One region of the Pseudarthrobacter sp. alpha12b genome, then DNA from elsewhere that is predicted to be linked to it. Evidence: predicted binding sites of a transcription regulator. Region 1 holds the regulator's gene; the other holds the start of a gene.
What was found. The regulator LexA, encoded in region 1, represses DNA repair genes until DNA is damaged. The targets are predictions, from matches to a motif close to TCGAACANNTGTTCGA.
Positions count from the first base shown of each region.

Region 1 (4,413 bases):
GTTCCGTCGTGCGCGAACTCGTGGTAAGCCTCATCGACGATCACGATGGCCTGGCTGTCCGCCCCGGCGTCATAGACAGCTTCCACGACGTCCAACCCAAGTCCTGTCCCCGTGGGGTTGTTGGGCGAGCAGAGGAACACAATGTTCGGCTGCAGTTCCTTGACCTGGCGGGCTGCGGACTCTGCGCTGAGGTCGTAGCCTTCCGCGCGTTCCCCGGTGATGTAGCGGGTGTCCGTACCGCTGGCCAGCAGGGGGTACATGGAGTACGTGGGTGGAAAGCCGAGTGCGGTGCGTCCGGGGCCGCCGAACGCCTGGAGGATCTGCTGCAGGACTTCATTGGAGCCATTGGCTGCCCACAGGTTGGTTTCATCAAGCCCATGCCCGAGATACTCAGCCAAGGCTTTCCGGAGGGCGGTGAACTCGCGGTCCGGATAGCGGTTGAGCCCGGCGGCGGCCTCCGTAACGGCGGCGCTGATGGCGGCACGGACGTCGGCGGGAACACCATGGGTATTTTCATTGACGTTCAGCAGGATGGGGACGTCCAGTTGGGGCGCCCCGTAGGGGGTCAGCCCGCGAAGGTTGCTGCGGAGGGGAAGCCGGTTCAGACGTTCTAGCTGGTCGCTCACCTGAACAGTTTAGTGGCCACGGCAACTGCCGGAAAATGTGACAGCCGTTGTTCGCCCTGGGCATGCCTGATGCTCTCCCCGGCATGCGCCATATGAGGCGCCTTGTCATCGCTTGACCTGGTTTCCGATCCGGGGCGACCGCGGCACCTGTTTCAGCGCGTGGGGACGAAGAGCTGCTGGCCCGGAATGACGGTGCCGGCGGCGAGGTTGTTCAACTGGACGATGTCCGCCACCACGTCCCGGGCATCGCGGTGGGGAGCAACGGCACCGGCGATGGCCCACAGCGACTGGCCGGACTGCACGGTCACCGTGACCGTGGGCGTAACTGCCAGATCCGAAACCGAATCCGAGGCCTTGGCCGGGGAGTGGAAAAGCCCGGAAAGCGACAGCAGGAGAACGGCCAGGAATACTAGCGGAACTCCAATCAGGACGATCCTCCCCCGACGGGTCAGCCTCAGGGGCGCAGACGAAGGTGAAACCTGGTGAAGAGATAAAGCTGACATGAACTAAGCCCTCCTGGACTTGCCGTGCTGCCCGGGTGTCCGCCGGCCGCTGCCCTGCCGCTCGTAGCGCTGCCGGAACCTCTACCGGCCGCGTATTCGAATAGGGCATGCGCTGGTTAGAACACATGTTCGAACTTTGCTTGTTAAGTTTTAGCACCTATCGACGAATAATGTCGAGACTCGCTAGAACAAATGTTTGAAAAAGCAATGTGGCTGGCCTAGCTTTGAACCAAAGAACAACCACCACTGAAGTTGAACAGCAGGGTCTGACAATGACGGTGGGACTCCTTCCGGCGGCGCTGTGGACCAGCGCCAGGCGGGAGATCCGGCGGCAAGCGAAAGGCATTGGCGAATATGGCAGCAGCAGCCGCCGGGGGCAGGACCGCCCCGCAACCAAAGAGGACCGCCAAGGGCCTGACCCCCAGGCAGAAGAAGATCCTCGAAACCATCCAGCGCTCAGTCAATGAGAACGGATACCCGCCGTCCATGCGCGAGATCGGCGATATAGTCGGCCTCGCAAGCCTGTCCAGCGTGACCCATCAGCTCTCCCAACTGGAAAAGCTGGGTTACCTGCGGCGCGACCCCAAGCGGCCGCGCGCCATGGAAGTCCTGATGCCCCTCACACTGGACGGCGGCGCCAAAGCTGCCGGCACGTCTCCTGCGCCGCACGCCACGGGTACCGGGGCCACGGTGTCGGAACTGCCCACGGCACTGGACACCGCCATGGTTCCCCTGGTGGGTCGTATCGCTGCCGGCGGCCCCATCCTCGCCGAGCAACTCGTGGAAGATGTCATGCCGCTGCCCCGCCAATTGGTGGGCCAAGGCGAGCTCTTCATGCTTAAGGTGGCCGGCGACTCCATGGTGGACGCCGCCATTTGCGACGGCGACTGGGTAGTGGTGCGGCGCCAGGCGGACGCTGCCAACGGAGACATCGTTGCCGCACTGCTGGACGATGAGGCAACCGTCAAGACCTTCCGTCAACGCGACGGCCATACCTGGCTGCTCCCCCAGAACACGCAATACGAACCTATCCTGGGCGACCACGCCACCATCATGGGCAAAGTGGTCTCGGTCCTGCGTTCCCTCTAGGCTCCGTTCCCGCTCCAGCCCCGACTCCCCTGGGCTGCGTCCACGCCGGCCGCACTCCGCCGGCTTATACCGAAGGTACCTGGCGGCGCTTCGCCGTTGTCAGGACGCGTCTGCGCCCAGCCTGGTGAGCGCCGCAAGCGCCTTGGTGCGGTCGGTGGTGGCCCAGAACGGGGGCAGGGCGCCCCGCAGGAATCCTGCGTAGCGTTCGGTGGCCAGCCTCGAATCCAGGACGGCCACCACTCCCTTGTCTCCGGTTGACCTGATCAACCGGCCGGCGCCCTGGGCGAGCCGGATGGCGGCATGCGTGGCGGAGACGGACATGAAGCCGTTTCCCCCTGCCTGCGCCACGGCACGCGAACGCGCCGTCATCAGCGGATCATCCGGCCGCGGGAACGGAATACGGTCGATCACCACCAGCCGGCAGGAACCTCCGGGAACGTCAACCCCCTGCCACAGGGACATGGTCCCGAAGAGGCAGGTGTCCGGCTCATCAGCGAATTGCTTGACCAGGGCAGTCATGGTCGATTCGCCCTGGCAGAGGACAGTCATATCGAGCTTGGGCCGGAGCGCGTCGGCAGCCTCTTCGGCGGCCCGCCGCGAGGAGAACAGGCACAGGGCTCCCCCACCGGACGCCTTGATAAGCGCTTCGAGTTCCGCCAGCGCCTCCGGGGAAACGCCGCGCCCGGGCTTGGGGAGGTGTCCGGCCACGTAGAGGATGCCCTGTTTGGCGTAGTCGAAGGGCGAGCCCACGTCCACGCCCGTCCAGCTGGGCGCACCGTCACCGATGAGGCCCAGTCCCCCGGCTGCAGGTTCAAAGGCGGAGCCGATGGCCAGGGTGGCGGACGTAAGCACCACAGTGTGCCCGGCAAAGAGCCCTTCCCGCAACCTGCCCGCCACTGACAACGGTGCGATATTGATCAACACCGGCGCACTGTCATCCGGCTGGGAGTAGCCCTGGCCGGGATCGAACGTGCTGGCGCGGGAAAACCACACCACCTCCCGGTTTTCACGGGCAGCGATCAGCCGCTCGCACAGTTCCAGGATGAGCATGAGGCGGGAACGGGCCAGCTGCCGGCCGCCGTCGGCTGTGGTGTTGCTGTCCCCTTTGGAATCGGACAACGCGGCGCGGCACGCCTCACGCAACTGGTCCACGCAGTCCAGCTGTTCATCGTTCAGGCCGTTGGGCAGCAGCCCGTTCGGCGCGCCGGCGACGGCCAGCTCAAGGTTGGCAGCTGCGGCGTTCAGGGCATCAACGGTGATGGCGGTATGTTTCCGGGCGCCCGAGGCGGCGGCATGGACCATGGCTACGGACAGCTGCCCGGACACGGCACCGGTGACCCGGTCCTGCAGTTCGTGCGCTTCGTCCACCACCACGACGTCGTATTCGGGCAGGACGGCAAGCCCCTCGAACGCGCTGACAGCCAACATGGCGTGGTTGGTCACCACTACATCGGCCTCGGCTGCGTCCTGCCGTGCGAGCTCGCTGAAACATTCAGCGGCCATGGGGCATTTTTGCGCGCCCAAGCACTCCATGGACGTCACGGAAACCTGGCGCCAGGCACGGTCGGTCACACCGGGCAGGAGCTCATCCCTGTCGCCCGTCGCTGTTTTCTCCGCCCACTCGCGGAGCCGCACCACTTCCTTGCCAAGCTGCGATGAGGGTCCACCTACGGAAGCGGCGAAATGCGGAACGCTGGTGTCCTCTCCCAGGGAGAAGAGCTGCCCTTCGGACGGTTCCTCTGATGGGAACCCGCCCTCGAGCTTGTGTCGGCATACGTAGTTGGACCGCCCCTTGACCAGCGCAACCTTGACCGGCCGGTCCAGGGCAGGGGTGATGTTTTTCAGGAGCCGCGGCAGGTCCCGTCCCACAATTTGGGTCTGCAGTGCCAGCGTGGCCGTGGACACGAGGGCAGGCTTGTTGCTTTCCAGGGCATGGGCGATCAGCGGCACCAGGTAAGCCAGTGACTTACCGGTGCCGGTGCCCGCCTGGACCAGGAGATGGTTGCCGGTTTCGATGGCCCGGGCCACCTGCTTGGCCATTTCGTGTTGTCCGGTGCGGCTTTGTCCGCCCATGCCGGCAACGGCGCGGTCGAGCAGTTCGATAACGAACTGCTCGCCCGCCGTCTGCGCAGCTTCGCCGGCTGCAAGGTCAGTCATTGACGACGAATGGTTCCAGTTCGGACGCCAGGCCCTCC
Region 1 is NZ_CP196746.1:596,974-601,386, reverse strand. Features, by position in the region: gene ACTAQI_RS02670 (histidinol-phosphate transaminase) at 1-626, opposite strand, end outside; gene ACTAQI_RS02665 (LysM peptidoglycan-binding domain-containing protein) at 779-1,129, opposite strand; gene lexA (transcriptional repressor LexA) at 1,484-2,218, shown strand; gene ACTAQI_RS02655 (ATP-dependent DNA helicase) at 2,318-4,375, opposite strand; gene hflX (GTPase HflX) at 4,368-4,413, opposite strand, start outside.

Region 2 (4,413 bases), 1.8 Mb from region 1:
ATGGCAGCCACGATGGCCGGGGCGAAACCTGCCATCAGGAACCCGAGCTGGGTGCCGATGGCCAGGCCGGAGAAGCGGACCTTGGTGCTGAACATCTCGGCGTAGAAGGACGGCCAGACGGCGTTGGAGGCGGCGTAGCCGAAGGAGAAGAAACCGATGGCTGCAACGAACATCAACGGGATGCTGTGGGATTCCAGGCTGAGCAGGAACAGCGGGGTCAGGATTGCGCTGGCCACGGCGCCGTAGATGAAGACAGGCTTGCGGCCGATTCTGTCCGCGAGCTTGCCGAAGAGCGGCTGGGTGCCCAGGGCCACCAGGTTGGCGCCGACCACGAGCCACAGGGTGGTGGTGCCGTCCACGCCGGCGACTGTCTTGGCGTAGCTGATGGCCAGGGTGCCGAACACGGTGGAGACAGCGGCGATGAAGGCGCAGGCGACGACACGCAGGACGTCGCGCCAGTGGCCCTTGAGGAGGTCGGCGACCGGAAGCTTGGAGATCTGGGCGTTCTTCCGGGCTTCCTCGAAGGCCGGAGGCTCGTGCAGGGTGCGGCGGATAAGGAACGCCACCACAACCACCGCGGCGCTCAGCCAGAACGGGATGCGCCAGCCGATGCCGTACTTGATCTCATCCGGCAGGGCCAGGACGGGGATGAAGACCAGGGCGGCGAGGATCTGGCCGCCCTGCGTGCCGGTAAGGGTCCAGGAGGTAAAGAAGGAACGCTGGTTGTCCGGGGCATGCTCCAGCGTCATGGAGGAGGCGCCGGCCTGCTCGCCAGCGGCGGAGAGGCCCTGGCAAAGGCGGGCGAGGACCAGCAGAACCGGGGCCCACCAGCCCACCGTGTGGAAATCGGGCAGGCACCCGATCACGAACGTCGATGCGCCCATGAGCACCAGGGTGAACATCAGGACTTTCTGCCGGCCCACCCGGTCGCCGAAGTGGCCCAGGATGATGGCGCCCACGGGACGTGCCACATAGGCGAACCCGAAGGTGGCGAAGGACATGATGGCAGCGTTGGTGTCTGCATCGGGGAAGAAGACCTTGGGGAAGATCAGCGCCGCAGCCGAGCCAAAGATGAAGAAGTCATAGTATTCGACGGCGCTGCCCAGGAAGCTGGCGAGGGCGGCTTTCTTGGGTGTCCCGGCGGAGGTGAGGGCACCCGCCCCTGCGGACGGAAGTGTCTTGCTCATGGTGTTCCTTTGGTGTGACGACATTGTCGCGGATGGATCTGGGGTCGCAGCCGCCGATGCCTTGGTGCGGGCGGGGGGATGCGGCTGGAGTCCGGTGGAAAGACCCGGCAGTTGTAGCCACATGGTGGGAGCTACTTTTGCGATACAGAAACTATGACTGTGAGGGCAGTCACCTGTCAAGAAAATAATCACCATCTAGAAATAGCTCTCACATTGTGGCAACATCAAAGCATGAGTGTGAACCAAACCACAGCGGCCAATGAAGAATCCGCTGCCGCCGCCCGCGTCGGAGAGCCCGTGAATGCCATGCCGCCGGAAGGCAAGGTGGGCGCCCGTCCCGCCGACCGCACGGATATGGTGGGCAAGGCCCTGGGGCTGCTGGTCCTCCTGGGTGATGAACCCCGCGGGGCCAGTGCCGCGGAGATTTCCCGCCGCGCCGAACTTCCCTTCAGCACCACCTACCGCCTGCTGGGCTCCCTGACCCGCGACGGTTTTGTCGACTACGAACCGGACGGCCGCCGCTACCACCTGGGCCTGCGGATCTTCCAGCTGGGACAGCGAGTCTCCAACCACCATGGTTTCGCGGGGACGGCCATGCCTATCCTCCGCCGGGTCACCGAACAGACCGGCGAGGCCACCATCCTCAGCGTCCGCGATGGGCTGCACCACCTGACGGTCAGCAAGGTGGACGGACCGCAGACCTTCCGCGTGACCAGCGATCCCGGCCACCTGGGCTCGCTCTCCACCACCGCCGTGGGTAAGGCCCTGGTGGCGTTTGCCGAGGATGCGGAACGCGAAAAGCTGGTGGCTGAGGTCCCGCTTGAAGCGCTTACCCACAAATCCATTACGGACCGGGAAGCCTTCAGGGCCGAGGTTGAGAAGGTCCGCCGGCAGGGATACGCCGTCATGGATGAGGAGAATGAGGCCGGCATGCGGGCCGTCGCGGTGCCGCTGCTCAACAGCCAGGGGCACGCCTTTGCCTCCCTGGCAACCGCCGTGCCCGTTTTCCGCCTGAGCCTCGAGGAACTGGAGGCCCACGTCCCTGTCCTGCAGGAGGCTGCCGCCGAGCTGGCTGCACGCCTTCCGCAGCGCGGCTAGGCACGCAAAACCGCCTCCAAGAAATATTGCGTTCGCATCTCGAACGGTAGTGCGATAAGTGAACATTTTCTGTATTGTTATCCCCATCACCGGCGCAGCCCTTCCACGTGAACGCAGCCCGGTGCCGTACCAAAGGAGCTGCACGCATGAGCAATCGAACTGAGTCCTACCTTGTGGGACTGGTTGGTGATGGCGTTGCGCCATCGCTCACGCCGCCGATGCACGAACGGGAAGGCGACGTGCAGGGCCTGCGCTACCTGTACCGCCCCATTGACCTGCTGGAACTGGGTTTGACCGGGGAGTCGGTGGGCGCCATCCTGCACAGCGCCCGCACCCTGGGCTTCAACGGCCTGAACATCACTCACCCCTGCAAGCAGCTGGTCCTGCAGCACCTGGACGAGGTAAGCCCGGACGCCCGCCGACTTGGCGCGGTGAACACCGTGGTGATCCGCGACGGCAGGTTCATCGGCCACAACACCGATTTCTCCGGCTTTGGTGCCGCACTTGCTGCCGGCCTCCCCGGAGCCCGCCTGGACCGCGTGGTGCAGCTCGGTGCCGGCGGTGCCGGATCCGCCGTCGCCTACGCCCTGCTCAGCGCAGGCGTTAAATCCCTGGACCTGGTGGACATGGACCCTGCCAGGGCCGTGGCACGGGCCGCCGAACTGCAGGGCTTTTTCCCCCACAGCACCGTCACGGCACGCACGACGGCGGAGCTGCCGCAGCTCATGCGCCTTGCCGACGGCCTGGTGCACTGCACACCCGTTGGCATGGCAGCCCACCCCGGCGTCCCGCTGGACATGGACCTGCTGGAGCCCCGGCACTGGGTGGCGGACATCGTCTACCGCCCCATCGACACCGAACTGGTCCGCGGCGCCCGCGCCAAGGGCTGCGAGGTCCTGGACGGCGGCCGGATGGCAGTAGGCCAGGCCGCCGACGCCTTCCGGATCTTCACCGGCCTGGACGCGGACCCGGACCGCATGCGCTCGCACTTCCTGGAGCTTGTGGCCGCCGAGGAGGTGGCCGCCTGATGCGCACCGGAATCGCCACCGTCTGCCTCTCCGGCACCCTGAAGGAAAAGATGCAGGCCTGCTCCATCGCCGGCTTCGACGGCATCGAGATCTTCGAGCAGGACCTGGTCACCTCACCGCTCAGCCCCGAAGACGTGCGGAAGATGGCGGCGGACCTGGGGCTCGGCCTGGACCTGTACCAGCCCTTCCGCGATTTCGACGGCGTCACCCCGGACCTGCTGAAGGCCAACCTCCGGCGCGCCGAAGCCAAGTTCAGGCTCATGGCACACCTGGGCATGGACACCATCCTGGTGTGCTCCAACGTCGCCACCGCCACGATCGACGACGACGGCCTCCGCGCCGAACAACTGGCACAGCTGGCCAACCTGGCGGGGGACCACGGCGTCAAGGTGGCCTATGAGGCCCTGGCCTGGGGCAAGTACGTCAACGACTACGAGCACGCGTACCGCCTGGTGGAGATGGTGGACCACCCCAACCTGGGCACCTGCCTTGACTCCTTCCACATCCTCTCCCGCGACTGGGACACCGCGCCGATCGAGGACATCAACCCGGACAAGATCTTCTTCGTGCAGGTGGCGGATGCCCCCAAGCTCTCCATGGACGTCCTTTCCTGGAGCCGCCACTACCGCGTGTTCCCGGGCGAGGGACAGTTTGAGCTGGCCAAGTTCATGGGCCACGTGGTCCGCGCCGGCTACACCGGGCCGGTCTCGCTGGAGGTCTTCAATGACGTCTTCCGCCAGTCGGACGTCGAGCGCACCGCGGTGGATGCCATGCGGTCGCTGATCTGGCTGGAGGAGCAAAGCGCCAAATGGCTCGCCGGCGCCGACGCCGCGCCCGGCAACGCCGGCGCCCTTCGCCGTCGTTATCCCATGGAACTGGCCACGCTGCCCAAGGTGAACGAACCCGCAGGCTTCAACTTTGCCGAGGTCAAGGCGGACGATACCGCCCAGCTGGAAAAGCTCCTGGGCCAGCTCGGCTTCCAGTTCGAGGGCCGGCACCGGACCAAGGACGTCCAGCTGTGGACCATGGGCCAGGCCCGGGTGATCATCAACGAGCAGGCAGCGCGGCACGCCGAACCGGCAATCGCCGCGCTGGGGTTC
Region 2 is NZ_CP196746.1:3,500,883-3,505,295, reverse strand. Features, by position in the region: gene ACTAQI_RS16165 (MFS transporter) at 1-1,187, opposite strand, end outside; gene ACTAQI_RS16160 (IclR family transcriptional regulator) at 1,419-2,285, shown strand; gene ACTAQI_RS16155 (shikimate dehydrogenase) at 2,432-3,313, shown strand; gene ACTAQI_RS16150 (bifunctional sugar phosphate isomerase/epimerase/4-hydroxyphenylpyruvate dioxygenase family protein) at 3,313-4,413, shown strand, end outside.
Region 2: ACTAQI_RS16155 (shikimate dehydrogenase) is a predicted target of LexA. The motif match lies at 2,325-2,340, and genes of this name have one in related genera.